Cystobacter fuscus: one gene and its partners. The protein of the gene in region 1 interacts with the protein of each later gene in a pairwise test. Links are inferred from orthologs where the notes say so. Each region holds a gene or a part of one and is shown in the gene's direction. Other genes may lie near its edges.

The links.
Region 2: the proteins of ndk (region 1) and ung interact in binary tests that used the Escherichia coli proteins (3 or more experiments, as listed by UniProt). The link is inferred for Cystobacter fuscus from one-to-one orthologs.
Region 3: the proteins of ndk (region 1) and CYFUS_RS32745 interact in binary tests that used the Escherichia coli proteins (3 or more experiments, as listed by UniProt). The link is inferred for Cystobacter fuscus from one-to-one orthologs.

Annotation. Positions count from the first base shown.
Region 1 is NZ_CP022098.1:5,673,747-5,683,248, forward strand. Bases 2,350-5,189 are described here. They hold ndk (nucleoside-diphosphate kinase), read left to right. Parts: upstream 2,350-3,467; coding sequence 3,468-3,911; downstream 3,912-5,189. Other genes in these bases: sucC (ADP-forming succinate--CoA ligase subunit beta), read left to right, coding at 2,350-2,489; sucD (succinate--CoA ligase subunit alpha), read left to right, coding at 2,514-3,416; CYFUS_RS23110 (dienelactone hydrolase family protein), read right to left, coding at 3,993-4,715; rlmN (23S rRNA (adenine(2503)-C(2))-methyltransferase RlmN), read left to right, coding at 4,872-5,189. Outside these bases: sdhA (succinate dehydrogenase flavoprotein subunit), read left to right, coding at 1-266; sdhB (succinate dehydrogenase iron-sulfur subunit), read left to right, coding at 283-1,116; more of sucC, read left to right, coding at 1,329-2,349; more of rlmN, read left to right, coding at 5,190-6,035; rpsP (30S ribosomal protein S16), read left to right, coding at 6,124-6,387; CYFUS_RS23125 (KH domain-containing protein), read left to right, coding at 6,413-6,691; ribosome maturation factor RimM, read left to right, coding at 6,712-7,233; tRNA (guanosine(37)-N1)-methyltransferase TrmD, read left to right, coding at 7,233-7,967; rplS (50S ribosomal protein L19), read left to right, coding at 8,090-8,482; CYFUS_RS23145 (ATP-binding protein), read left to right, coding at 8,579-9,502. UniProt on the Escherichia coli protein: Major role in the synthesis of nucleoside triphosphates other than ATP. The ATP gamma phosphate is transferred to the NDP beta phosphate via a ping-pong mechanism, using a phosphorylated active-site intermediate.
Region 2 is NZ_CP022098.1:1,169,243-1,178,666, forward strand. What follows is about bases 4,369-7,130. They hold ung (uracil-DNA glycosylase), read left to right. Parts: upstream 4,369-5,288; coding sequence 5,289-5,972; downstream 5,973-7,130. Other genes in these bases: CYFUS_RS04885 (hypothetical protein), read left to right, coding at 4,369-4,500; CYFUS_RS04890 (hypothetical protein), read left to right, coding at 4,660-5,106; CYFUS_RS04900 (tetratricopeptide repeat protein), read left to right, coding at 6,024-6,845; CYFUS_RS04905 (hypothetical protein), read left to right, coding at 6,868-7,130. Outside these bases: CYFUS_RS04875 (AAA family ATPase), read right to left, coding at 1-143; CYFUS_RS04880 (WGR and DUF4132 domain-containing protein), read right to left, coding at 155-3,853; more of CYFUS_RS04885, read left to right, coding at 4,036-4,368; more of CYFUS_RS04905, read left to right, coding at 7,131-8,022; gyrA (DNA gyrase subunit A), read left to right, coding at 8,183-9,424. UniProt on the Escherichia coli protein: Excises uracil residues from the DNA which can arise as a result of misincorporation of dUMP residues by DNA polymerase or due to deamination of cytosine.
Region 3 is NZ_CP022098.1:8,119,813-8,129,412, forward strand. Bases 2,925-5,862 are described here. They hold CYFUS_RS32745 (5-formyltetrahydrofolate cyclo-ligase), read left to right. Parts: upstream 2,925-4,050; coding sequence 4,051-4,674; downstream 4,675-5,862. Other genes in these bases: CYFUS_RS32735 (tetratricopeptide repeat protein), read right to left, coding at 2,925-3,669; CYFUS_RS32750 (TIGR00282 family metallophosphoesterase), read left to right, coding at 4,686-5,462; CYFUS_RS32755 (hypothetical protein), read right to left, coding at 5,512-5,862. Also shown: CYFUS_RS32720 (DHH family phosphoesterase), read left to right, coding at 1-319; CYFUS_RS32725 (cysteine desulfurase family protein), read left to right, coding at 316-1,464; CYFUS_RS51905 (hypothetical protein), read right to left, coding at 1,497-1,664; CYFUS_RS32730 (serine/threonine-protein kinase), read right to left, coding at 1,785-2,648; more of CYFUS_RS32735, read right to left, coding at 2,731-2,924; more of CYFUS_RS32755, read right to left, coding at 5,863-6,294; CYFUS_RS32760 (hypothetical protein), read right to left, coding at 6,291-9,600. UniProt on the Escherichia coli protein: Involved in the removal of 5-formyltetrahydrofolate.

The DNA of each region.
Region 1 (9,502 bases):
ACATGTTCGAGCTGGCCGAGGTCATCACCAAGAGCGCGCTGCTGCGCGACGAGAGCCGCGGCGCCCACTACAAGCCGGACTTCTCGCTGCCCGAGCCCGCCTCGAAGGACCCGACGCAGGATCCCAACTGGATGGGGCTGTGGAAGAAGCGCCACGAGAAGTGGGCCAAGACGACGCTCGCGTCCTATTCGCCCGAGACGCCGCAGATCAGCTACGAGGACATCCCCACGCCCGTGCTCGACCCCGAGCCGCGCTGGTACGCCTGAGCAGAGAGGGAACGACATGGACCACGCGACCACGACGCAAGCGCCTGTCAGCAACACGACCAAGCACGTCACCTTCCGCATCTGGCGCCAGGACGGTCCGGATCAGCAGGGGCACTACGACGAGTTCCGCATCGCCTACCGCCAGGGAGCCAACGTCGTCTCCTGTCTCATGGAGATCCAGCGCAACCCCGTCACCACCGACGGGCGCAAGGTGGCCCCGGTCATCTGGGACGCCGCGTGCCTGGAAGAGGTGTGCGGCAGCTGCGCCATGAACATCAACGGCCGGGTGCGCATGGCGTGCTCCGCGCTCATCGATCGCATCATCGGCGGCGGCGAGCCCATCATCACGCTCGAGCCGATGAAGAAGTTCCCCGTCACGCGCGACCTGGCGGTGAACCGTGATCGCATGTTCGACGCGCTCAAGCGCGTCAAGGCGTGGATCCCCATCGACGGCACCCACAACCTGGGCCCCGGTCCTCGCCAGTCTCCGGCGGATCACTCGGTGATGTACAAGCTGTCCACGTGCATCACGTGTGGCAGCTGCCTCGAGGCGTGCCCGCAGGTGACGATCGACAACGAGTTCATGGGCGCCGCCGCCATCAGCCAGGCGCGGCTCTTCAACATGAACCCCACGGGCAAGATGAACTCCGAGGAGCGCGTGCGCGGGCTCATGGGCCCGGGTGGCATCCAGGACTGCGGCAAGGCACAGAACTGCGTGAAGGTGTGCCCCAAGGAGATCCCGCTCACCACCTCCATCGCGGTGATGAACCGCGAGGTGACCAAGCAGATCATCAAGGACATCTTCTTCAATCAGGAAGGTGACAAGAAGGCGACGGGCGGTCCGGGCTAGCGCTCGCGTGTCACCCCGCTTTAGTTTTGCCGAGGCTCCGCGTCTGGCGTGAATTCGTCGGGCCGGAGCCTCGGTCTTTTTCCGTCCGCCAGAGCAGGGCCCTTGACACTCGGGTCTTGCCAAGCGGGCCATTCTGCGCGAGAGAGGCAGCCGTCCCGGGGGGCTGGCTCCCGGCGGCCAGTCGCGCGTTATCCGCGTCACCCGGAGCTTCGATGAAGATCCACGAGTACCAGGGCAAGGAACTCTTCCGGAAGTATGGAGTCCCCACGCCGCGAGGCATCCTCGCGACCACTCCCGACGAGGCCGAGAAGGCCGCGAAGGAGTTGGGCACTTCGGTGGTCGTCGTGAAGGCCCAGATTCACGCGGGCGGCCGTGGCAAGGGCGGCGGCGTGAAGCTGGCCAAGAGCCCCGCCGAGGCGAAGCAGCTCGCCCAGCAGATGATCGGCATGAAGCTCAAGACGATCCAGACCGGGCCCGAGGGCCAGACGGTCAACAAGGTCTACATCGAGGAGGGCCTGGCCATCGGCCAGGAGCTGTACCTCGGCGTGACGCTGGATCGCGCCACCTCGCGCATTACCTTCATGGCCTCGCGCGAGGGCGGTGTGGAGATCGAGGAAGTGGCCGAGAAGCACCCGGAGAAGATCCTCCGCGAGGCGGTGGACCCCATCGCCGGCTTCCAGGACTTCCAGGGCCGCAAGCTGGCGTTCGGTCTGGGGCTCACCGGCCCCACGGTGAACAAGTTCGTGCAGTTCTGCTCCGCGCTCTACCGCGTGTACACCGAGGCGGACGCCTCGCTCGTGGAGATCAACCCGCTGGTCATCACCAAGGATGGCGGCGTGGTGGCGCTCGACGCGAAGGTGGACTTCGAGGAGAACGCGCTCTACCGGCACAAGGATCTGCTCGCCTACCGTGATCTCGCGGAGGAGGAGCCGCGCGAGACCCAGGCCAAGGAGTGGGATCTGGCCTACATCGCGCTGGACGGCAACATCGGCTGCATGGTGAACGGCGCGGGTCTGGCCATGGCCACCATGGACACCATCAAGCTGGTGGGCGGCAGTCCGGCCAACTTCCTCGACGTGGGCGGTGGCGCGAGCAAGGAGAAGGTGACGGCGGCCTTCAAGCTCATCCTCGCCGACCCGCAGGTCAAGGCGGTGCTCGTCAACATCTTCGGCGGCATCATGAAGTGCGACATCATCGCCGAGGGCATCATCGCCGCGGCCAAGGAAGTGCAGCTGAAGATCCCGCTCGTGGTCCGGCTCGAGGGCACCAACGTGCAGCAGGGCAAGGACTTGTTGAGCAACTCCGGCCTCGCCATCACCCCCGCCGACAACCTCCGCCAGGCCGCCGAGAAGGCCGTCGCCGCGGTGAAGTAGTTCCAGGCAGAGAAAGGTCAAGCCATGAGCATCCTCGTCAACAACGACACGAAGGTCCTCTGCCAGGGCATCACCGGCTCGGCGGGCTCGTTCCACTCCAAGCAGATGCTGGAGTACGGCACCAAGCTGGTCGGCGGTGTGACGCCGGGCAAGGGCGGCACCGACTTCGAGGGCAAGGTCCCCGTGTTCAACACGGTGGCCGACGCGGTGAAGCAGACCGGGGCGAACACCTCGGTCATCTTCGTGCCGCCCCCCTTCGCCGCGGACTCCATCATGGAGGCGGCCGACGCGGGCATCTCCCTCATCATCACCATCACCGAGGGCATCCCCGTCAACGACATGGTGAAGGCCAAGCGCTACATCCAGGGCAAGCCGGGCGTGCGCCTCATCGGTCCCAACTGCCCCGGCGTCATCACCCCGGGCGCCAAGTGCAAGATCGGCATCATGCCGGGCCACATCCACAAGCCGGGCCGCATCGGCGTGGTGTCGCGCTCGGGCACGCTGACGTACGAGGCCGTGTACCAGCTCACCCAGCTGGGCCTGGGCCAGTCCACCGCGGTGGGCATCGGCGGTGACCCGGTCAACGGCACGGACTTCGTGGACGTGCTCAAGCTCTTCAACGACGACCCCGAGACCGACGCCGTCATCATGATCGGCGAGATCGGCGGCAACGCCGAGGAGGCCGGTGCCGAGTACGTGGCGCGCGAGTTCAAGAAGCCCATCGCGGGCTTCATCGCCGGCCAGTCGGCTCCTCCGGGCAAGCGCATGGGTCACGCGGGCGCCATCATCTCCGGCGGCAAGGGCACGGCGTCCGAGAAGATCAAGGCCATGGAGGCCGCGGGCTTCCTCATGGCCGCCAGCCCCGCCGAGCTGGGCACCACGCTGCAGGAGGCCATCAAGCGCGGTCCTCCGAAGAAGAGCCGCTAGTTCCCCCGTTTTCCGCCTCACTTCCCAACGACACAACGAGGAGCCAGGACCATGGCCATCGAGCGTACGCTGTCCATCATCAAGCCCGACGGGCTTCAGAAGGGCGTCATCGGCAAGATCATCTCCCGCTTCGAGGAGAAGGGTCTCAAGCCGGTCGCCATCCGCCTGCAGCACCTGTCGCAGGCGCAGGCCGAGGGGTTCTACGCCGTCCACAAGGCGCGCCCCTTCTTCAAGGACCTGGTGAGCTTCATGATCTCCGGCCCCGTCGTCCTGATGGTGCTCGAGGGTGAGAACGCCGTCGCGGGCAACCGTGATCTCATGGGCGCCACCAACCCGGCCAACGCGGCCCCCGGCACCATCCGCCGTGACTTCGCCACCAGCATCGACCAGAACACGGTGCACGGCTCGGACAGCCTGGAGAACGCGAAGAACGAGATCGCGTACTTCTTCCGCGAGACCGAGATCCACGGCTACGAGTACTCCGGCAAGAAGTAGTCCCGGCGGGCCTCGGTAGGAGGCCCCATGGACTTTGAGGCCCGGCTCCCGCGCAGCTCGCGGGGACTGGGCCTTCGTCTTTCAGGAGAAGAAGACCTCGGCGAGGAAGGGCGCGAGCGACGTCCACGCGCGGCGCGAGGCCTTCTCGCTGTAGAGGATGCCCGAGGCGGGATCATTGGCGAACGGCGCCATGAAGGCGTGCATGGTGGCGCCGTACGCGTGCACCTGCCAGTCCGCCTTGCACCGGGTGAGCTCGCGGCCCAGGGCCACCACGTCCTCCGGCAGCGCCATGGGATCGTCCCACCCGTGGAAGACCATGACCTTGGCCTTGATCTCCGTCTCCGCGAGGCCCTCGGGGCGGCCGAGCAGGCCATGGAAGCTCGCCACGCCCCGCACGTCCGCGCCCGTGCGCGCCAGGTCCAGCACGCACAGCCCTCCGAAGCAGAACCCGATCGCGGCTACCCGGGTGGCGTCCACCTCGGGCTGGTTCCGGATGGTCTCGACGGTCTTCAGGATGCGCTCGCGCAGCGTCGCTCGGTCCGACACCAGGGGGGTCATGAGCGCCCGACACTCGTCGGGTGTCGTGCCTCTCAGTCCCTTGCCGTAGAGATCGCAGGCGAAACCCGCATATCCCCAATCGGTGAGCTTCTTGGCGAAGTCGAGCTGCGCCTCGCTGCGGCCCTCCCACCCATGGAAGACCAGGACGGCGGGACGCTTGCCCTCGCGGTGGCCGTCGTAGGCCAGCACGCCCTCGAAGGACTTGTCGCCGTGGGTGTATTCGACTGCTCGGGTGTCGATGCGCATGGTGTGTGTCCCTCCGTCGTACCAGGGCCGCCCGCGACGCGACGGGGGCCGGAACGAGCGAGGATAGATCCAGGGCGGGGAAGGGGACGAGCCCTCCTTTGACTCCACCGGCCTGGTTGTGGGAAGTGGCTCCTACACCTCTCCGTTGGAACCATGATGACGCCGACAGAGCCCGCCAGCGCCACCGTCGACACCGCCGCTCCGCCCGTGCCCGCGCCCACCCCGGCCGCCACGCCGCGCACGGAGGTCTCCAGCCTGACCCTGGAGGGGCTCACCCGCTTCCTCACCGAGCAGCTCGGCGAGCGCGCCTTCCGCGCCGGCCAGCTCTACCGGTGGCTCCACCAGCGCGGCGCCACCTCCTTCGACGAGATGACGGACCTGTCCAAGGCCCTGCGCGAGAAGCTCAAGGCCCGCGCGGAGATCGTCCCCCTCGTCAAGGACGCCGAGCAGCGCTCGGTGGACGGCACCATCAAGTACCGCTGGAAGACCCGGGACGGCCGCTACATCGAGTCCGTCTACATGCCTTCCGAGGATCGCAAGACGCTGTGCGTGTCCACGCAGGTGGGCTGCGCCATGGCGTGCACCTTCTGCATGACGGGCACGCTCGGCCTCAAGCGCAACCTCACCCCGGGGGAGATCGTCGCCCAGGTGCACGCGGTCAACCGCGAGGTGCGCAGGAACGAGAGCCTGGAGACCCTGCGCCCGCTCTCCAACCTGGTCTTCATGGGCATGGGCGAGCCCCTGCACAACTTCGAGAACCTGAAGACGGCGCTCTCCATCCTCCAGTCCCAGGACGGGCCCAACTTCAGCCACCGCCACATCACCGTGTCCACCGTGGGGCTCGTGCCGATGATCGAGCGCTTCGGGCAGGAGACGGACGTGAAGCTCGCCATCTCCCTCAACGCGAGCACCGACGAGCAGCGCTCCAAGACGATGCCCGTCAACCGCAAGTGGAACATCGCCGCGCTGCTCGACGCCTGCCGCAAGTTCCCCCTGCGCCAGGGCCGCCGCATCACCTTCGAGTACGTGCTCCTGCGCGACTTCAACGACTCGGACGAGGACGCCGCGCGCCTCATCCAGCTGCTCGACGGCATCCCCGCCAAGGTCAACCTCATCCCCTACAACGAGAACCCCGGCCTGGGCTTCCAGACGACCATGGACGAGCGCGCCGAGCGCTTCCGGGAACTGTTGTGCGCCGGGCACGTGGCGGCCTTCATCCGGCAGAATCGGGGCCGGGACATCGCCGGCGCCTGTGGCCAACTGGCCAACCGGGGAGGGGAGAGTCCCTCGGAAACGCCGCAAAGCCCCGAGCTTCCTTGACAATCCGCTCGTGGGGGCGTTAAGAGCGCCCCCCTCCAAGCTGATCACCTTCTTGTCTCACCTTCAGTTTTCACCTGGAGCATCAGAAATGGCCGTTGTCCTCCGTCTCGCCCGCGCGGGCGCCAAGAAGAAGCCGTACTACCACGTGGTGGCCACCGACTCCCGCAACCCCCGGGACGGCAAGTTCATCGAGGCCGTGGGCGCCTACGATCCGAACCAGAACCCGGCCAAGGTGGAGTTCGACGCGGAGCGTCTGGAGTACTGGCTCAAGAGCGGCGCGCTGCCCTCCGAGACCGTTGGCGAGCTCATCAAGCGCCACAAGCGCACCGCCGCCGCCACCCCCGCTTCCTAGTCCCTGCCGGGGCTGAGTCGACAGCGTGGAGCAACTCATCCTCTATCTGGTGCGGGCCCTGGTCGATCACCCCGATCAGGTTGGCCTGCGCGCGTCCGAGGTGGACGGGGCCCGGCTCTTCGAGCTGAAGGTCTCCCCCGAGGACGTGGGCAAGGTCATCGGCCGTGACGGGCGCACCGTGGGCGCCCTCCGGACGCTGCTCGGCGCCGCGGGGCAGAAGCAGGGCCAGAAGGTCCGCCTGGAAATCCAGGACGATCGGCGCCTTCCCCAGGCCGCCTCTTCCGCCCCTCCCGAGGGCCAGTGACCCTCAAGCCTCATCTCGAAATGGGCTACGTGGCCCGGGCCCATGGGCTCAAGGGTGAAGTGGCCGTGCGCCCCTTCGATCCCGCCTCCGAGTCGCTCGATTACGTCGAGCGCGTGCTCGTGCGCACCCGCGCGGGCCAGGAGCGGCTGTTGCGCATCGAGTCCGTGCGGCCCACCCCCAAGGAGACCCTCGTGGTCTTCGAGGAGGTGGAGCGCCGCGAGGACGCCGAGGCCCTGGTGGGCGCCACCGTGCTCGTCTTCCGCGAGGACCTCGAGCCTCCCGAGGAGGACGAGTACTTCCAGGGCGATCTGGTGGGTCTCACCGCGGTGGACGAGGCCGGCAACGTGCTCGGCCGCGTGGAGGAGCTCTGGGACACCGGCGAGGTGCCCAACCTGGTGATCCGCGCCGAGGGCCGTGAGGAGCTCGTCGTGCCCTTCGCCGACGACTTCGTCTCCACCGTGGACATCCCGGGTGGGCGGCTCGTGGTGAAGCCTCCGGAGTACCTGGAGGTGGGCGGAGGCGGACCGGAAGAGGAGGCGTGATGTACCCCGTGGAGGTGCTCACCCTCTTTCCCGACAGCGTCCTGGGCTACCTGGGCGCGAGCATCCTCGGCAAGGCACGCGAGAAGGGCCTGCTGGGCGTCACCGTCACGCACATCCGCGACTACGCCGAGGGCAAGCACCGCGTCACCGACGACGCCCCCTACGGCGGCGGCGCGGGCATGGTGATGAAGCCCGAGCCCCTGGTGGCCGCGATCGAGGCCGCCCGGAGCCGCGCTCCCGCGGGCGCCAAGGTCCTGCTGATGAGTCCCCGGGGCCCGACCTTCACCCAGGCCCGGGCGCGTGAGCTTGTCCGGGAGCCGGGGCTCATCCTCGTGTGCGGCCGCTACGAGGGGGTGGACGAGCGCGTGATGCCCTTCCTGGATGGAGAGGTGTCGCTGGGCGACTTCATCCTCACCGGAGGCGAGGTGGCCGCCCTGGCCGTGGTGGACGCCGTGGCGCGGCTGCTGCCCGGGGTGCTCGGCAACGAGTCCTCCAGCATCACCGAGAGCTTCGAGGAGAACCTCCTGGAGCATCCGCACTACACCCGGCCTCCCTCCTTCCGGGGAGCCGAGGTGCCCGCCGTCCTCCAGTGTGGGGATCACGCGCGGATCGCCCGGTGGCGGCGCTGGCACGCGCTGCGGCTCACCCAGGAGCGGCGGCCGGATCTGTTCGCTCGCCTGGAACTGGGCAAGGCGGACGTGAAGCTGTTGCAGAAGAAAGAGGAGGAGTTGTAGTCCTTCCGGTGGTTTCCAGATCCGGGTGGTGCTTTGCGGGCTTGTCCGCCCCCCGGCTCTCTGGTAGGACGGCCCGCTCTCAAGTTTTCGTACCGCCAGTCCAAGCTTTTCTGGAGTGAGTCATGCGTCGCAGCGCTATCGAGTACGTGGAGGCCAAGAACCTCCGTCAGGACGTCACCGCTTTCCAAACGGGTGACTCGGTTCGAGTTCACTGGAAGATCAAGGAAGGCGACAAGGAGCGCGTGCAGGCCTTCGAGGGTCTCGTGATCCGCAAGACGCGGGGCTACAACCGCGCCACCTTCACCGTGCGCAAGGTGTCCTTCGGCGTGGGCGTGGAGCGCATCTTCCCGGTGCACAGCCCCCGCTACGAGAAGATCGAGGTCCTCACCCGCGGTCACGTCAACCGCAACCGCCTCTTCTACATCCGCAACCTCAAGGGCAAGGCCTCCCGCGTGGAGAGCCAGGAGGACGCGGAGATGCGCCGCGCCGCCAAGGCCCACCAGGCCAAGGCCTGAGTCGACTCCGGCCTGCCCGGCCGGTCTCTTTTTGGGGAGCGCCCGTTCAGGGACGCTCCCTTTTTTCATATCCGCACGCGCTAGAATGGGGGGCGCATGCACTTCGTTGAGCTCGCCGTCCAGAATGTCCGGGGGTTTTCCCCCGCCGGCCGTTTCGCCCTGAAAACCGGGTACTTCGTGCTCAAGCCGCCCACGGCGGAGCCGAGTCCGCTGTCCGGGTTGACACTCGCGTTGCTCTACGCGGATGGCCGAGGCGGGGATGCCGCCTTCTCCGTCTCCGCGCAGAAGCCGGGCAAGGGCGCCTTGACGTTCGTGGGGCAGGACACGCTCACCTACCGCGTGCTGCGGGAGATGGGCGGAGGGGGCACGCTGCATCGGCTCAACCCCACCACGAAGCAGCCCGAGCTCGTGACGCAGGACACCGGCGAGGCCAATCAGTTCCTCCGTGGTCAGGCGGGGCTGCCGCCGCGCACCACCTTCGAACAGCTCTTCACCCTCCAGGCCGCGCAGCTGCCCTCGCGTCGGCCCCGCTCCGGCGGACGCTCGATGTCCACTCCGGGCATGCCCGCCGCGAGGACGCTGTCCTCCCCGGGCATGCCCGCCGTGCGGACGAGTTCCTCGTCGGGCCTCGCCGCCGCGCAGTCGGTGCTGCCCGCCTCGGACATCCCCGCCGCCGAGGCCAGGCAGCGCGAGTTGGAGAAGGAGCTCGTGCTCTGCAAGGAGGTGGACAACCTCCAGTTCGAGGTGGACGGACTCAACTCCCAGGTCTTCAGCCTGGAGTCGAAGCTGCGCAGCACCGAGCCGCTCAAGGAGAAGGTGCGCGAGGCGGAGGCGCTGTGGAACGCCGAGCCCACCCCCGAGTCCATGGGCCTGCCCGCGGACATCGTCGCGCGCGCCGAGCGCTATGGCCGGGTCCTCGCCCGGCGCGACGAGGCGCTCGCGCGGTTGATGTCCGAGAAGGAGGTGGCCGACGAGGAGGCCGCGCGTCTGCCCGACGTGGAGCCCCTGGTGCGCAACCGC
Region 2 (9,424 bases), 4.5 Mb from region 1 along the record:
GACAGGTTCCAGCCCGGGGGGCGGGGGGCGTTGTCCGCGTCACGCAGCCGCGCGAGTTCCTCCGCGTGGAGCACTTCCGCGGGAGGCCGTTGGATCTCCGCCGCCGTCGTCGTCGGCGTGTTCTTCTTCCGGGTCGTCGCCATGGTCGTCGTCCTCACGCGGGGCGCAGGCCCTCGAGGTCCCTCACCAGCTCGGAAAAGAGGATGGCATCCAGTGTGCCCCAGGCCTGGAGTCCCTCGTCGCCCCAGGTGTTGTCCCGGCGTACCTGCACCACGCCGAGTTCCTGCTCGGGGGACTCGGAGAGCATGCCCGTGTAGAGGCCCGGATTGAGATCGAGCTCGGCCGTGTGGTCGTCCCCCAGCGGCTTCTCCATCCAGCACGACACGCCGCCGTCCTGGGGGGCGCCACGCCGCCAGCCGCGCGCCTCCAGGCCCAGCACCTTTCCGGTGGGGACCTTGACGCCCTTCACCCGCTCGAGCTTCCTGGCCTCGCGCTCCGCCGGCTCCATCGCGAAGGTGGGGCGGCCGAGCTGGGCGAAGGGTTGCAGCAGTTGGTAGTCGGCGAGGATCTGTCCCCACGCGCCCGCCGTCTTCCCGTCCAGCTCCAGCGCATGGGGCAGGCCCACGAGGGCCTCATCGGGCAGTGTCCAGGTGTCCTCGCTCGGGTCGGCGAAGGTGCGGTCCTCGGCGACGCGGAAGGTGTCCTTCAGCGTGCCCTCGGGCGAGTACGTGCCCCACACCAGCCGGCGCACCACGTGGATGAGCAGCGGGTGCTCGACGAAGAAGCGGCGGAAGACCTCCGGGCTCCAGCGGCGCCGGGCGCACATGGCCAGCTCCAGGCGGAGGATCTGGGTGGTCGCGGCCGTCTTGGCGTCCTTCTTGAGGGCCTTCCACCGCTCCACGGCTGCGTTCGCCTTCTCCGCGTCATCCTTCTGGCCGGGCTTGGGCAGGTCCTTGAGCCGGGCGCCGGAGGCGTCCTTGACGAAGGGCTTGAGCTGCTCGTCGAAGCCCACGGTGAAGGTGCGCTCGCCGAAGTCCAGGGCGAGCGAGCCGCTCTCGTCCAGCCCGAGGTCGGGCACGAGCCGGTCGGCCAGCTCCTGGCGGGTGAGGCCCCGTGCCTCGGCGATCTGCTCGATCTTCTCCTGGGCCTTCTGTTGCAGGCCCTTGAACTTCACCTTCTCGGCGATGCCGTTGAGGTAGATGAGCGTGACGTCGGTGCCGATGGTGGCCAGCACGTCGAGCCCCATGACGGCGCGGGCGTGAGCGGTCTCGCCGGGCCACACGCGGATGAGCGGGGCGAGCTTGCGCGCGGTGTCGTCATCGCCGAGCGGGCCGAGCGCCTGGAAGGCCCAGGACTCCTTGCTCGGAGCACCCACCGCCATCCAGGACTCGAAGAGGCTCCAGGCGAAGCGGGCGAGGCTGGCGGGGTCGCACGCGGCTTTTACCTGCTCCAGGCCCGCGTAGGGCGCATCCAGGGAGGAGATGGCGAGCAGGGTCGCGAGTTCCCGGATGGCCGCGAGGGGCAGCTTCGCGGAGCGATCGCGGAGCAGGGGCCGGGGCAGCCCATCGAGGCCGAGGTTCTCGGGCAGGGTGGGGAGCTTCGCGGGAAAGAGGTTGAGCGGATCGAAGGCGAGGATGCGCCCCACGGCCTCGCGCACCTGGGGGGACACGCGGCCGGCCACGTCGAGCACGGTGGCTTCCTGGCCGTTGGAGGCGAGCAGGCGCAGGGCGGCGCAGGCGGCGTCCTTGGCCTTGCCGGGCTTGCCGAGCGCGGGGACGAGGAGTCCGGCGGTGGCGTGCTCGGGGTGGCGTAGCAGCCAGGCGCGGGCGGTGGGGCGGGCCTTCTTGGTGCGGTGGAAGGCCTCGGCCATCTGGGGGGCGAGCCGGGTCACGGCATAGGGCGTGAGCAGGGCGTAGGTCTCGGTGCCGTGCGTGGTGACGAAGTCGGCGATGGTGGGGAGCGCGGCGAGGCCCAGCCGCGCGATGATGGCGGGGAGCCACTGCTCCTCGTAGCGGTTGAGCTGGAGCCCGTCGAGGTGGGCGAGGGCGAGCGCTTCCGGAGCGTAGACGAAGAAACGGATGTCCAGCCGCCCCTTGGCGCGGGCGAGGTCCACCTTTCCGCTCAGCAGCGCCTGCTCTTCCGGGGTGCTGCCGTAGGGTTTGTACTCCCAGCCCTTGCGCCGCGACCATTCGGCCTGTTCGCCCTCGCGCCACACGAGCGCGTCGGGAAGCGCGGGGGGTACCACTCCGTCGAGCACGGGGAGCGCCTCGGGCTTCTGGCTCGAGCGCCAGGGGGGACGGGCGAGAACGGGAGGGAGCTGCTCGGGAGCCGCGTCGGGGACGTCGGGGCCGAGCTGGGCTTGGAGGCGGGCCACCACCTCGCGTGCCTCGTCGGACAGGAGGGGGAGGGCGGCTCGAGTGGCGTCGGGCTCGCGGCGCAGCAGGTGGCCGAGGATGGAGCGCGCCTGATCGCCTTCCTTGCCCCGGAGGGAGGCCCGGGGAGTGATGAGCCGCAGCGCGCGGTGGGGCCAGCGCACGGTCGCCTCGATGAGGAACGGGAGCGCCTCCTTCTCGGCGTCGAGCAGCAGTTGCATCGCCTCGTCCGTGTTGATGCTCGCGGTGATCTCGGCCCAGACCCGCACCGCTTCGGCTCCCATGGGCTTGGGCTGGAGTTCACGCAGGAGCGCGAGGCTGTGCACGCCCATGCCATCGAGCAGCGAGGCCAGGTGGCCATTAGGCTCGCGCAGCAGATTCCAGACGTCTACCTGGGGGATGATCGGGGAGAGCGTGTCGGGCTCCGAGACGCTGCTCAGGATGAAGGGGATTCCAGGCTCCTGGGCCGTGATGAACTCCTCGGCCTGTTCTTGCACCCAGGAGGTCTCCGTGGGGAAGAGGAAGGCGGAGGCGTCGCGGCGCACCTTGGAGTCGCGCAGGAGGGCGGCGGCGTCACGAGCGGCCTGGTAGCCCGCGTCATCCGTCTGGGTGGCGAGCAGGGCCCGCAGGCGGGGCAGGCCGCGCAGGTGGCCGCGCGACAGGAGGTTGTAGTGCTGGTGCTGGGGTTGGGTGTTCACGCCCCGCCGGGCCTGGAGCGCCTTCGCCCCCGTCAGATACAGGTCCAGGGAGAGGAGCGCGGCGCGCGTGGCGTGGACGGGCCCGCCCAGGGCGAAGAGCAGATCGATGATGGGCTCGTGGCGGGGGACCTTGTTCCAGGACTCCTGGTACTGGAGGAAGATGACCAGGACGGCGTCCTCCTCGGGCGTGCCGAGCGAGGGCTCGGGGCGGGAGATGCGCTCGGCGACGGCGCGGGTCTCGGCGGTGCGGTTGTTCTTGTGCGTGTCCTCGGGGATGAGCCCGGGGGGGACGCGCTCGAGGAAGTCCTCGCGCACCAGGGCCCAGGACTTCTTCACGGGGGCGAGCGGACGCATCGGCGCGGCGACACCGCCCCGGCGGGGATACACGCGGCGCAGGAGGGCCTCGGTCCAGGCGATGGGGGCGTCCGGGTCGGCGGCGGGTGGAGGCGGGACCGGTGCCTCGGGGGCGGTGGAGGCGGGTGCCTCGGATGGAGGCGGGGACGCGGCGGCCCTGGCCTTCTTCGCGGGCGCGGGTGGAGGCGGACTCGCGGAGGGCGGTGCCGCGGCGCTGGGAGTGCTGCCCACCTCCGCGTAGCCCTTCTTCTGCTTCTCGGCGATGAGCTTGTCCTGCTCGGCCCGGGCCTTTTCGGCGGAGGGGAAGGACTTCTGCTGGGTCTGCCCGCTCGTGCCGATGCGCCCCCATCGCACGGTGAAGCCGGTGTCCCCCGCTTCAATCTCCCAGAACTTCCTCGACGAGCCCTCGACCAGTTCGAAGCGACGCATTGCAGTCTCCGCGAGAACCAAGACCGTAGCGCACCACCCCCACCCGGCGGCGGGCCAGGGGATGCCTTTTTGCAATCCGGGGCGCGACTGGGCTAGCAATACGGCCCTCCGCCCGGGCCTGGACGTGGCGACGCACGCTCGACCCTGCTCCGGCCCTCATTCCCTCTGGAGAGCACCTCGTTATGTCCGAAGAGAAGAGCAAGCCCGAAGGCAAGAAGCTGCGGCGCCCCATCGACGACGTTCGCGACGAGCTGTTGAAGGATCCGGACGTGAAGGAGCAGGCCCGTCTGCTCCAGATCCCCGTGGAGCAGTACGTGGAGAAGATCCTCGACTACGCCTCCCATCCGGAGAAGCCGCCCGCGATCATGATCGTCCCGGACGAGGCGCTCAAGAAAGAGGACCCCAGCATTCCGACCGTCGCCGAGGTCGAGAACCACATGCAGAAGCTGGTCAAGGGAGAGATCCCCATCATCCCCGGCCAGGCGACGGATGGCTTCAACAAGGGCCCCACGCCGGCGCAGTACCAGCGCACGCTCGGCGGCGAGGATTCCGTCCCCTACAAGATTCCCCCGAAGTCCGACGCCGCGTCCAAGGAGCTGTCTCAGGAACTGGAACTCCAGCGCCCCAAGCCCAAGTTCAAGCCCTGAGCTTCTCGCGGGAGCATGCCCATCCCCTTGATCTCCCAAGCATTTTCAAAAAAGGCGAAATTCTCGGGGGATCAGGAAACAAATAATCAGGGCGCGCGAGAATCCTTTTGTCAGTAGCACTTACGGCCGCTGCGGCGGCCCCTCGAAAAGGATTTCATCATGGGTTTCATCGGCGGCAAGGATGGTCTCCTCGGCGGACTCGGTAAGGCTTTCGGCAAGATCGCCAGCTTCGCGGCTCCCATCGTCTCCATGGTCAACCCCTTGGCGGGCGCGGCCCTGGGCTTCGCGGGCAACCTCGCGAGCGGCAAGAGCCTGACGCAGTCGCTGTTCAGCGCGGCCTCCAGCCTCATCCCCGGAGGTGGCGGCGGAGCAGGAGTGTTCGGCAACCTGCTGGGCAAGTTCGGCGGGGCCGCGGGGTTCCTGGACGGCGCGGGCGGCAACAGCATCCTGAGCTCCGCGCTCAACCTGGCCACCGGCAAGAAGGGCGTGACGGACGTGCTGGGCCAGCTGATGGGCAACTTCGCCCAGAAGGGCCTGAGCCAGCTCGGCCTGAACAACGCGACGGAGCTCGCCGCCCAGCGCATGGCCCAGATGCTGCTGCAGTAAATCCAGAGCGCCAGCATTCTCACCCACGGGCCCGGGAGGAATTTCCTCTCCGGGCCCGTCGTGTTTTGGGGTACTGCTTGGGCGCCGAGGGTCCTCCATCCGACTTTTCAGGCACTCGGGCACGAGCTGACCGCGCGAGTCGGGTAGAGGGGCCTCATCGACACGTGAGTCGTGGAGGCACGATGAGTTCGTTGAAGAGCCTGCTCCCCGAGGAGTGGCGCGAGGCGTTGGGGGATGTCCTGGCGAGCCCGGGGTTCCGGCAACTGGAGGAGTTCGTGGCGCGCGAGCGCCAGCAGCACAAGGTGTATCCGCCCGAGGAGGATCTGTTCTCGGCCTTCCGGTTGACGCCGTACGGCCAGGTGAAGGTCCTCATCCTCGGGCAGGATCCGTATCACGGGGCGGGACAGGCGCACGGGTTGGCGTTCTCGGTGCGGCCGGGCGTCAAGCCTCCGCCCTCGTTGGTGAACATCTTCAAGGAGCTCCAGTCGGACCTGGGGTTGCCCCGGCCGAAGGAGGGCTCGCTGGTGCAGTGGGCCGAGCGGGGCGTGTTTCTGCTCAACGCGGTGCTGACGGTGCGCGAGGCCGAGCCCAACTCCCATGCGGGACGCGGCTGGGAAGCCTTCACGGACGCGGTCATCCGGGCGGTGAGCGAGCAGCCGGAGCCGGTCGTGTTCGTGCTGTGGGGCAGCTATGCCCAGAAGAAGGAGGCGCTCATCGACGAGCGCCGACATGCGGTGATCAAGGGTCCGCACCCCTCGCCGCTGTCGGCCAGTCGGGGCTTCTTCGGCAGCAAGCCCTTCAGCCTCGCCAACGCGGAGCTGGAGAAGCGCGGGCGCGCGCCCGTGGATTGGCGGCTGCCAGGGTGAGGGGCGCCCCCGCGAGCGTGTTGCCTCGCGACTGGTTAGAGTCCCCTCACCATGGCGAAGACCTCACCCCGCAAGGCCCCGGCGAGCCCGAAGAAGGCCGCCGCGGCTCCGAAGAAGAGCGCCGCTTCCGCGAAGAAGCGCCCCTCGTCCGTGAAGAAGCCGGTGGCCCCGGCGCGGCCGGCCGCGGCGAAGAAGAAGGCCCGGGCCCCGGTGCCGCCCTCCGCTCCGGTGGAGGTGCTTCCCCCCGCCTCCTCCTTCCCCGAGTTCGTGGCCGAACCCGTGGCGGAGTCCGTGTCCGAGCAGAAGGCGCTGCCCTCGGGTGAGGCCTCGGGCGGCGTCGCGTTCCCCTTCGAGATCGATCCCAAGCGCATCGAGGAGGGCCTGAACAAGCTGCGCGGGGAGGTCATCCACTGGGCGAACAAGGGCCGCTACACGAAGGTGCGCTTCAAGTTCCGCGGCAAGCAACTGCTGCCGGACCTGCCCATCGCCGCCGTGGCCGCCGCCGAGGGCCTGACCTTCTACTGGGGCGGCATCCTGCGCGCGCTCATCGTCACCGTGGCCGGGGGCAGCCTGCTCCAGGTGGAGCTCGTCAACGACGCGGACAAGCGCGTGCAGGCCGGCAAGGAGGCCCTGCTCGCCGGAGACCTGGACGAGGCCCTCGCCGCCTTCCGCGAGGCGCTCGCCATGGACCGGGACAATGGCGGTGCGCACCTCAACGTGGGGGTGGCCCTCAAGCTGAAGGGAGATCGCGAGGGCGCGCTCGCCGCCTTCGAGCGCGCCAGGGCGTTGGACCCCGAGGGCCCCCTGGGCGCCGAGGCCGAGCGGCTCGCCGCCCCGCTGCGGCCCAAGGATGTCGCCACCCAGACGGCGTGAATCCGGAGGTATACTCCTCCTCATGGCCGCGCCCATCGACGACGAATTCCAGATCCGTCTGGAGGGCCAGTCCGCTCTGCTCGCGCCCGCCCGGGAGCGCTACTACCGCCTGGTGCTCGCGCTGGCCGAGTCCCGATGGCAGGAGCGGCTGCGGCAGGAGTTGCCCCTGTTGCGCGAGGTGCGGACCCATCAGGACGCACTGGACGCCCTGCTCGGCCCCGCGCTGCGCCGCGCCCAGGCCGAGGACTGGCCCACCAGCCACCCGACGGTGCGGACCTTGTGGGAAGTGCACTCGCTGCGCGAGCAGCTCGCCCGGGACGTGGCGCGCAAGCTCGGACGCAGCGCCCAGGAGTCGCTGGCCGGCCTGATGAGCTCCCTGGAGGATTGGCTCATCACCCTGCCCCGCGACGTGCCCGTCCACCTGCGCGAGCAGACCGCGGCGGAGCTGTTGCCGGACTCCCTGCCCGCGCTGCGCGAGGCCGTGCTGTTCGCCGGGCGCCTCGAGCCGCTCTTCGCGCACCCGGTGCTGCTCTCCGGGCGGCTGCCCTTCTCGAGCCTGCAGCGAGAGGAGTTGTCCCTGGGGTGGGCCCGGGGCGAGGCGGCGCTGGCCGCGCTCTGGCGCCGCCTGTCCGGCGTGGACGCACGGGGCTTCATGGTGGCGGAGCTGCGCGAGCGGGCCGCCCTCGCGCCGCGCCGCCCGCCGGGCACCGGCACCGAGCGTCTGCTTCACGCGGAGTACTGGTACCAGGAGGCCCGGAGCCGGCTCTTGCACATGGCTCGGCTGCGGCTCGCCCCGCTCGAGCCCGACCCGGCCGAGTGTCTGGCGGTGATGTGGTGGCTCTTCGAGCGGGAATACGCGCCTCATGTGCGCCTGCACGCCTCGGGGGTGTTGGAGGACGCCCGGGCGGCACTGTTCGAGGTGGCCTACGAGCTCTGGGACGCGCAGCGGCCGGACATTCCCGAGGACGAGTGCTGGACGCCCGCGCGCTGGGCCCGTCTGGACAAGCTCGCCGGGCAGGCGGATGAAGGCCGTCATGGCCCGGACGGCGAGCGCGTGTGCGAGGCACTCCGGGAGTTGATCCAACGCCATGGAATGGGCACGCGGGTGTCGCGCGGATGGTGGGCGCCCTCGCGTCTGACCCGGTTGGTACAACAGGCCCGCGAGGTCCTGGGTTGAGTTCAATGCCCGCCAACCGGGCGGGCTCCGGGTCCTCTTTCTGGCTCCCCCCCACGTCCCGGGCATCAGCATTGTTGACGCTGGAAAATCCGGGGGTTACGTACACCCAATCTCTTGGAGAGGTCCCCTCGGGCGGGCCTCTCCCCTGACCCACGAATTCATGGCCGACGACACCACCGACAAGCCGGCAACGCCCCCCGCGCCTCCTTCGGGCGCCGTGGGAGAACTCATCCAAGTCAACATCGAAGACGAGATGCGCCGCTCGTATCTCGACTACTCGATGTCCGTCATCATCGGGCGCGCCCTGCCCGACGTGCGCGATGGCCTCAAGCCCGTGCACCGCCGCGTGCTCTACGCGATGAACGACCTGGGCAACCTCCACAACCGCGCCTACAAGAAGAGCGCGCGCGTGGTGGGCGACGTCATCGGTAAGTACCACCCCCACGGCGACTCCTCCGTCTACGACGCCATGGTGCGGCTCGCGCAGGAGTGGTCCCTGCGCTACCTGCTCGTGGATGGCCAGGGCAACTTCGGCTCGGTGGACGGCGACTCCCCCGCGGCCATGCGCTACACCGAAGTGCGCATGGAGCGTCTGGCCGAGGAGATGCTCGCGGACATCGAGAAGGAGACCATCGACTTCGGTCCCAACTACGACGACTCGCTGCTCGAGCCGCTCGTCCTCCCCACCAAGTTCCCCAACCTCCTGGTCAACGGCAGCTCCGGCATCGCCGTGGGTATGACCACCAACGTGCCGCCCCACAACATGGGTGAGGTCATCGACGGCACGCTGCACCTCATCGATCACCCCACCGCGACCGTGCGTGATCTGATGCAGTTCATCACCGGTCCGGACTTCCCCACCGCCGGCATCATCACCGGCCGTGAGGGCATCGTCCGCGCCTACGAGACGGGCCGCGGGCAGATCACCATCCGGGCGCGCACGGAGATCGAAACCTCCAAGAAGGGCGACCGCGAGAGCATCATCGTCACGGAAATCCCCTACCAGGTGAACAAGGCGCGGCTCATCGAGAAGATCGCCGACCTGGTGCGCGACAAGAAGCTCGAGGGCATCAGCGACATCCGCGACGAGAGCGACCGCCAGGGCATGCGCATCGTGGTGGAGCTCAAGCGCGATGCCATCTCCGGCGTGGTGCTCAACAACCTGTTCGCCAACACCCCCATGGAGACCACCTTCGGGGCGGTGATGCTCGCCATCGACGGCGGCCAGCCGCGCACGCTCACCCTCAAGGAGCTGCTCGACCGGTTCATCTCGCACCGCCGCGACGTGGTCACGCGCCGCAGCCGCTTCGAGCTGCGCAAGGCGCGCGCCCGCCGCCACATCGTCGAGGGCCTGCTCGTCGCGCAGGATCTCATCGACCTGGTGGTGAGCCTCATCCGCGCC
Region 3 (9,600 bases), 2.4 Mb from region 1 along the record:
GGCCGAGGTGGCCGAGCGCCTGATGTTCCTCGAGGGGATGAAGTGGTCGCTGGCGTACGCCACGTTCCGCAACCAGCTCTTCCTGTCCCTGCGGGTGAAGGACCGGCGGATGAACGCGGGCCGGCTCATCCGGGAGATCTGCGGGGACTACGGCGGCTCGGCCGGAGGCCATGGCAGCATGGCGGGCGCGCGCATTCCGTTGTCGGGCCGCGCCAATCAGCGCAAGGCCATCAAGCGCGAGCTGGTGCACCGCTTCCTCGAGGCCTTCGGGGTCGCGGACGAGCGGCCGGTGGCGCTCCTGTCGGCGCCCTCGCCGTGATCTACTGGGACTACAACGCGGCGGCGCCGCTGCGGCCCGAGGTGGCCACGCTGCTGTCGCGGGCCTTCACCGAGGGCGGCTTCGGCAATGCCTCCAGCGTGCACCGGGTGGGCCGCGAGGCGCGGGGCCGGCTGGACGCGGCGCGCGCGCGGGTGGCCCGGGTGCTGGGCTGCGAGCCGAAGGAGGTGTGCTTCACCGGCTCGGGCTCGGAGGCGGACGCGCTGGCACTCAAGGGGGCGTGGCTCGGAAGGAAGGAGCCCCGGCGGCGGCGCGTGGTGAGCACGGCCATCGAGCATCCTTCGGCGCTGGCGGCGCTCCACCAGCTGGAGGCCCTGGGCGCGGAGGTGGTGCGGCTGCCACCGGACCGCACGGGCCAGGTACCACGGGAGGCGCTGCTCGAGGCCCTGACGCCCGACACGCTGCTGTGCTCGCTGATGTGGGCGAACAACGAGACGGGCGTGGTGCAGCCGGTGGCGGACGTGTCGCGTGCGTGCCGTCAGCGCGGCATCCTGTTCCACACGGACGCGGTGCAGGCGGCGGGAAAGCTGCCCCTGCGCCTGGGCGAGGTGGACGCGGACCTGCTCTCGCTCTCGGCGCACAAGTTCGGCGGGCCCGCGGGCGCGGGAGTGCTCGTGGTGCGCAAGGGCGTGGACGTGCAGGCCCTGACGCCCGGGCACCAGGAGGCCGGGCGCCGTGGGGGCACCCAGAACGTCCCCTACGCGGAGGCGTTCGCCCTGGCGCTGGAGCTGGCCTGGCAGGAGCAGCCGGCCGTCGCGGAGCGGCTGGGCGCCCTGCGCGATACCTTCGAGCGCGAGGTGCGCACCCGGCTCGCGGACGTGATGGTGAATGGCGAGACGGCCCCGCGGGTGCCCAACACGAGCAGCCTCACCCTGGAGGGCGCGGACGGCGAGGCGCTGCTCATCGCCCTGGACCTGGACGGCATCTGTGCCTCGTCGGGAGCGGCCTGCGCGTCGGGGACGCTGACACCCTCGCACGTGCTGCGGGCCATGGGGCTCACCCCGGCACGCACCCACGCCACCCTGCGCTTCTCCCTGGGCCCCCCCACGACCCGGGAGGAAGTCGAGCGCGTCGTGGAGGCGCTCGTGCGGCACGTCCCCCGGGCGCGTGAGCTGAATACCCCCTAGCCTCCCGCCCGGCGCCGCTCACCCCTTCTGGCTCACCACTTCTGATCGGGGAGCCAGCCCTTGCGCACCTCGTCCGGAGGCTGCCCATAGCCCGGCAGCCCCTCGTGGGACTCCTGGGGCTTGGACGGCTGGCGCTCGGACTCGCGCTCCGGTTGGGCCTCCCGCTGCTCCTGGGGCTTCTTCTGCTCCTGATTCGCCATGATCGTCGTCCTCCCTGGGCGCGCATGCGCCCGCTCATGAAGGAAATCTCCGCACGCCCGGCGCTCCCGGCAGGCGGAGGCGAGCAACCCACCGGGCGCTCACCATTCGCCCCGGACCGCCTACTTCGTGTCGGAGATGCCGAACAGGCCACGCACCACGGCGGCGATGGCCAGGGGCGTGCCCACCCACTCGTCGTAGTGCGGCGTCAGGGCGGCGGCGAAGTCCTCGGCGCTGGCGAAGCGCTCCGCGGGGGAGATGCTGAAGCCCCGGGCGATGATCTCCTCCAGGGGCTCGGGGATCTCCGGGCGGATGAGGCTGGGCGCCACGTAGTCCCGGTAGATGATCTTCTTGAAGACCTCCTCCGGCGTGGCGCCGACGAAGGGGCGCTGGAGCGTGAGCAGCTCGTACAGCACGACGCAGGCGGCCCACAGGTCCACCTGCGGGGACAGCTCCCCCTGGAGGGCCTCGGGCGAGAGGTAGTAGGGCTTGCCGAGCACTTCCCCGCCCTGGAGCACGCCGTCCACGCGCAGGCGCGCCACGCCGAAGTCCCCCAGCTTGATGTCGCCCAGGCGGGAGATGAACAGGTTGGAGGGCGACACGTCGCAGTGGAAGAGCCCGCGGGGCTCGCCGTTGGGCCCCGGAAGCGAGTGGGCGTAGGCGAGCGCGTCGAGCAGCACCCGGCACAGGTAGAGGGCGAAATCCAGGGGCAGGTAGATGCCGCGCTGCTTGCAGCGGCGCAGGATGTGGCCCAGGTCGCGCCCGTCCACCAGCTCCATCACCATGAAGTGCTGATCGGCCACCGAGCCCACGTCCAGCACCTGGACGATGTTGGGGTGGTTGAGCAGCTGGGTGAGGCGCGCCTCGGCGTCGAAGAGCGCGAGCGAGGCGGGATCCTGCACGAGCGCGGGCAACAGCCGCTTGAGGGCCACGACCCAGCCCTGGCGAGGTCCGGACAGGACCCGGGCGCGGAAGACCTCGGCCATTCCTCCTTTGCCCAGGGCGGACAGGATTTCGTAGTGGCCGAGGATGCGAGGCACCCTCGAAGAAGCAGAGGAACTCACGCGCTCACGGTCCCTGGGCTTGCCGCCTTCTGGCGGGGGCCTCGGCGTTCTTGAAGGCCTCCTGGATGTTCTCCGTGTACCGCGCGATGGAGCCGGGATCCGACAGCAGGAGCTTCTCCAGCCCGAGATCCTGCGTGCCCGCCTTGAGCGCGTAGCCCGACTTCACCGCCTGCTCCAACAACAGCAGCGCCTGCTCCTTCTTTCCCAGCCGGCTGTAGGCACACGCGAGGGTGTAGGCGATGCTCGGCTCGCGCTTGTTGAGCTTCTGGGCCCGGCTCAGCATCTCGACGGCCTCGGTGATCTGGTTGCGCATCAACTGGGCGGTGCCCAGCCCGAAGAAGGCCACCCAGCTCTGCTCACCCAGGGCGATGCTGCGCTCGAACTCGGTGACCGAGCCGCCCCACTTCTTCTCCCGCAGCAACTGCTCACCCCGCTCCAGCGCCGCCTTGGCGGCCTCGGGGTTGCGCCGGCTCGCCCCCCGCCCGGACATCAGGCTGGCGCGCGCCGCGGCGGCGGCGTCCTGGGCCGCGCTCACCGCCCTGGGCGAGCGCAGGACCACCAGCCCCTCCTGACCCAACACCGGCGACAGGCACCCCTGCTGGATGCGCACGTAGGCCGTCAGCGAGCCCTCCTCGGGGCTGTGGAAGCCGAGCACCGGCAGCGCCTGCCGCTCCGGGCACCCTTCGCCCTGCAGACACAGCTCGAACTGCCCCACGAGCACCCGGCCCTGCAGGACGCCGTCGAGCACCGGCGTCCCGGGCTCGAGCCCACACGGGTTGCCCCTGCTCGCCCGGCCCACCAGGCGTTCACCCTCGGTGCTCAACTCCACGGTGCCCCAGATGTCCGCCTGGTAGCTGCCCTGGAGGGGGAGCTCCGCCCCCCGCGCGCCAGGAACAGCGGCGATGAACGCCACCAGGCTGATTGTTCTCGAAACGGACACCATGGATGGAGCGCCGCATCATATGAGGGCCCCGACCGCCTTGTAAACGCGCGGCGATGGCTTGACCCATCCCACCCACGTCCTTATCATTCCCGTAGATGCTTCTGGGGGGTTTCCAGGAGTTTCCCGATGTCGAAGTTTCGTTGGATTTGATTGAAGGTCTTGTCCCCTGCGGGGCGCGTGATGCCCAGCAGAAATTCGAACCGATACGTCCATCACGGGGTCCGTTTCAGGTTCCATGAGCAAGCCCTCCCCTCCGGGGAAGAGGGAAGCCTACGGTTCCATGACTTCGAACCCCACCTGGCTTTTTAGGGTTCAATGGACGCTAGGCACACGGCCATTTCGCGGGGGGCTTTTTCTTTCTCTTGGCGGGGAGTGGGGCAGGTGAGCGAGACGGTGGCGCAAGAGGGAGTGGGTCGGAAGGTGACGCTGCGTGAAGAGCTGACGGCTCGTCGCAAGGCGATGACACCCGACATCATCGACGAGCGGGGATTGAAGGTTCAGTCGCGCTTCCTGGCGACCCCCTACTACAACAAGGCGCGGACGGTGGCGCTCTACGCCCCCATCCGAGGTGAAGTGCCCACCCGGGACATCCTGATCGCGGCCCTGCAGGACGAGAAGATCGTCTGCTATCCGCTGTCGCATGTGCACGGGCGCATCCTGGCCTTCCGCGCCATCAAGTCCGAGGCGGAGCTGGAGCCGGGACGCCTGGGGGTGCGCGAGCCCACCAACTCGTCGGAGCTCATCGCGGTGGATCAGATCGATCTCTTCGTGGTGCCCGGCCTGGGCTTCACGCGCGATGGCAAGCGCCTGGGACGAGGGGGCGGCTACTACGACGCCACCCTCAAGGCGGCTTCCGCACGCAGCCGGCGCGTGGGACTTGCCTTCGGCGACCAGATCGTCGACACCCTGCCCACGACGAATGACGACGTGGACATGGACCTCGTCGTCACCGAGTCGCAGACGATGCGCGGGCTCTACCGCGACTGGGATTTCCTCGACACGTGATAGTCCTGTTCATGGGTGATGTGGTGGGCAAGCCAGGGCTGCTGGCCGTGCGCACCCTCCTGCCCAAGTTGATCGCGCGGCACTCGGTGGACCTGGTCATCGCCAACGCTGAAAACAGCGAGGGCGGTGCCGGCATCTCCCCCGAGTCCGCCGAGGCGCTGCTCGACAGTGAGGTCAACCTCCTGACGAGCGGCAATCATTTCTGGACCAAGAAGGTCATTCTTCCCTGGGTGGAGGAGCATCCGCACCTGCTCTTGCGGCCGGCCAACTACCCCAAGGGGGCGCCGGGACGCGGGCACACCGTCATCCAGACGCCGGACGGGCGCAAGCTCGGGGTGCTCAACCTCGAGGGGCGCGTGTTCATGAAGCCCCTGGACAACCCGTTCGCGGTGGCGCCGGAGCTCGTGGCGGAGCTGCGCAAGCAAACGCCCTGCATCCTCGTGGACATGCACTGCGAGGCCACCAGCGAGAAGAACGCCATGGGCGCGCACCTGGACGGCAAGGTGTCCGCCGTGGTGGGCACGCACACCCACGTGCAGACGGCCGACGAGCGCATCCTCCCGGGCGGCACCGCCTTCATCACCGACGTGGGCATGTGCGGCCCGCTCGACTCCGTCATCGGCGTGCGCAAGGAGCTGTCCATCGAGCGCTTCGTCACCCTGCGCCACAACCAGTACGAGGTCGCCAAGAACCTCGTCTACCTCCAGGGCGTGGTCATCGAGCTGGATGACAAGACGGGCAAGGCGCGCTCCATCCAGCGCATCCGCGAGCACCTGCCGGGCACCTAGTACTATCTGCCGGAAAGTGGGGCCCTGGGCGAAGCCGCACCAGCGCCCCTCACTCATTCCGGAACCACTCCGCCGGGATGCCCAGCGCCGCGAGAATTCGCTCGGGCGAGTTCTCTCCCTTGATGTCACGGACAGCCGGCACAAAGGAATCGTCACGAGGCGGCAGCGCAAAGTGGCCGATGCATTCTCCTCCGCGCAGGACGTTGACAAAGAACATGTCCAGGTTCGGTGAGGCAATTACGCCATATGCCATCACATCTGGAAGCCGCTCCGAGAGCGTGATGTCGGCGAAGCCGACGTCGCCTGTTTCGCTGGAAACCCGGAGCCCTTGCGGTGTGTCCTCGAACCGGTAGTGTCCCGGAGGAAATGGGTCCCCGGCATCCTCCAGCGCGCGAGATGCCTCTTGCGCCCGAATACCCTCCACCAATGCGACTTTGCGCAGCGGTCTCTTTGAGCTTGAGTCCGAGGGCAACTCACGGCCTGGCAGCAGACAGCCGAGAGACTCCGCCAGCGATTCTGGGTCCACCTCCAAGACCTCCAACACACCCTTTCGCCACGACGTGACGGCCCACGGATCGTTGCCGCGATCGATCGCGTACACGGGCTCATCGACTTCGCGTGACAAATCCTTGGCGATTTGGAACTCAGCCCCCACGTCGCTGGAGTCCGCACCCACGATGGCATGGTAACGGCCACGGCCCGGGATGACCTCGAAGGATGGCCCTTTCCCGTGCTCCTCGTCCCCCTCCAACATCAGCGCGGCACGAACGCGGCGCTCAAGCCGCGCTGGCTCGCCTGGAGTCAGGACTGCCCATAGAGGCCACCGGTTCATGGCACACCTCCTGACAAGTTCTCCGGCAGATTCAGTGCCGCACGTAGCTGCTTCGTCTTGTCCAGGATGCGAGCCTCCTCTAGTTGAATGAGCTTTATTCCCGGCGACTGCTTGAGTAGGAAGTCCAAAAGCTTGGCTCTGGTCGGGCCGCTCAGGTTGTCTGTACTGACGAGAAACGGTTGTCCGTTAGGTGCCTTGGCTGCGTCCGCGAGTTGGTCGAGCAGGTGCTGGAGTTGCTTTACAAGCGCCTCCTGCTGTTCGTTGAGCTTGCTGCCGGCCCTGCGGGCCAGCCATGAGTCAAGTGCCCTGCGCCAGCGGTTGTCGTTCCAGCCTTTGACCTCTACTCCATGTTGAAGCTTCGACCCCGTCATCGCCGTCAGCAGGTTGTCGATGACGTGCCCTGCTTTCATTTTCACTTGCCGCCCGGTAAGTCGGAAGCCCGGGAAAAGTTTCTGTGCGTTGTCTTCGGTCAGCATTTCGGCCGCGACGCCTCGGAGTTGTTCGCGGACTCGCCGTTGAAGCTTCAGGTTCCACGGTTCTGCTGCTGCCTGCTGGAAGTCCTTCCACGGCGTCATCTTGTTCCTGCCCATGAAGTTGAGGTCCTTCATGAGCAGCCCTGTCGAGTGCAACCAGCCCAGGTCCACGCGGCTCCTGCCTGCTTTCCTCGCCAGCTCAGCCACGGCCTCCGCTTCCAAGTCTGGGTGGCTGACGAGCCACGCGGCCTCCTTCAGGAAGGCAAGCGGGTCCTTCAAGCTCGGAGCTCCCGAGCGCCTCAGTAATTCCGCGAGCGCCGGCTTCGCCGCACTGCGGGTGGCCGCACGCATGTTTTCCACCGCAGCGAGGTAGGCCTGGGCCTTGTCGGCCGGCAGGGCCGCCGCACGCCGCGCCACCGCGCTGTAGGCGCTCGCCATCTCTTGGCTTTCCGCCGCCAACTGCTTCAGCGCTCCCAGCGTCTTCTCGGCTTCCTCGGCCACGAGCCCCGCGCCGCGAATGCCCCCGAGGGCCCGTGCAGCGGCCATTTCCCCTCGTATGGCGAAGAAGACCTGCTTGAAGGCTTCGGCTCCGCCAGGAAGGGAGAAGCGCAGCCCGTCCGGTGTCGCAACCGCCCTACCCTCGGCGAGCATGCGCTCCAGCGTTTTCACCAGGGCCTGGACGGACTCCACCGACGCACGCAGTCCGGACGAGACCCGGGCGCCAGCCGCGCTCAACACCAGCCCTCCCCGGTGTACCAGCTCGCGTCCTATGCCCGAGGTGGCGAGCTTGTAGATATCCCGGCCAGCCAGCACCACCATGGCCACGTCATGTACCGCAAGAAAGTCCCGTCCCTCTGACGTCTGCGACAGCTCCTCCCGGTACGTGTCCACCACCGCGAGAGTCGCTACCAGCGAGACGCGGCCCACGAAGAGGCGCACCGCCGCTCCGCGTGCCGTCTCCAGCGTGCCGCCTTGCGCGGCTGTGGCTGGCACTCTTGTCCACAGCGGTGCCTTCGTCAGGGCGGAAACGGCGCCGTACACCATGTGCATCTCGCTGATGCGGCTCACTGAAGACCACACAAGTGCCTTGTCTGGCGTGGAAGCGAGCAGGGCCAACTCCATGGCCGTCATCAGGTGCGAGCGCGGCTGTGGCCCATGCACTTCCACCCGCACCCATTCCAGTGGGTGCAGAGCCCGGCTGCGCGACGCCTCGTCCACCGAGGACAGGTAGCGGGCCTGGAACTCCTGCCGCACCGGCTGGAAGTACAGGGCCATGCGCCTGGAGGGCCCCACGGCTTCTCCGGGCAGAGCGGGTTCGGCTCCGAGGCGCACTCCCTGCTGCTCCTCCCACGCTTCCGGCGCCACCAACATCGTGGACACCAGCCCAGAGGGGACGTTGAGCAGGTATGTCCTCTCACCCTCACGCCCCAGGTGGATGGTGGGCAGGGACTCGAGGAGGTCCAGCACGAGGGGAAACGAGGCGAGTGCCTTCTGGGTGAAGGCCTGTCCCAGCAACACCTTGCTGTCCGGCGCGTTGCTGCCGAGCAGCTTCTCCAGCACCCCACTCGAAGTCAGCTTGCGCTCCAGGGGTGGAAACTCCCGGTCAGGCGTGGACACCACCACACGCGCTAGCAGGTGCACGGCCTCCTCCTTCATGTCGGAGGTAAGCGCAGGACCTGTGAGGATGGTGTTGAAGACACCCAGTCGCTCGTCCGGGGTGAGGAGGGCGAGCACGTCGTGATCGAGGGAGACAAGGGGCTGGGGCGCATGCGGTGTCGCCGTGGCGAGGGCTGTCTGGAGCAGCTCTCGTCGCAAGGTCGCCAACTCGCCCGTGCCGGCTCCCAACCCCGGCCGCCAGTCCCCCGGTCGAATGAGGAGCGTGCCTGGGTAGTACCAGTAGGCATTGCCCTCGGGGTGCTCGAGTGGCTCGGGAGCGCCGGCAACAGTATTGAATTCGGCGCTGTAGCCCCGCCAGCGCCCGTCCTTCCCGGGGATGATGACGCGCGGGCTTCCACGGGAAGCGTTGCGCACGCGCAGCTCCGCACGCTCCAGGGATGTCTCCTCGGTGAGCAGCGGCAAGGTACGCACCTGGATGCTGGAGCCGTCGGCGAAATAGAAGCGGCCCACCACGCTGCCCGGGGCGAGGACGGGCGAGCCATCCGTGACGCTGTAGCTCGCCGTGAATCGTTTGGAGTGCAGAACGATGGCCTTCCGCAGGGGCTCCGCGGCCTCGCCGAGGATGTGCCCGCGCTGCGACTCGTCCCTCAAGGGCTCAAGCGCCTGGAGATACCGGTCGAAGGAGCTCTGTCCGGCCCCGTCCAGAATGTCCGAGCGTTGAGCCCAGCGCAGGCCTCGCTCCACCAGTGCGGCGGCCCCGGCCCTGTTCAGGGAAGCCCCCGAAAGTTGGGAGCGGCTCCAAGCGACATCCGCCGCCAGATGTGCATCCAGGGCATGGCGCATGGTGGCGAGCAACTCCGGCACGAGCGCTGGCGGGTGGCGCACGCGCACACAGACTTGGAGGCCCTCCACAGCGCTGGAGGGAGGCGCTCGGGGCTCGATGTCGAAAGCGCCCGACGCCGCGGCATCCCCGAAGAGCCGCGAGGCTATTTCCTCGCGCGAGGCATACCCGGGAACCCAGAGCAGCTCGGGCCGAGCCGGGTCCACCTGAACGGGGATTGGAGCCAGTTCGGACGAGAGGACGGCCTGCGCGCCGGCCTCATCCTCGAGCGTGTCCTCCTGCTCGGGCTCGGATGGCTCGTCCTCCAGCCACTCCGGCGGGATGTCCTCCGTGAGGGGGAGGCGCCAGGTACGCTCCAGGGTGGGCGCTCCCGTG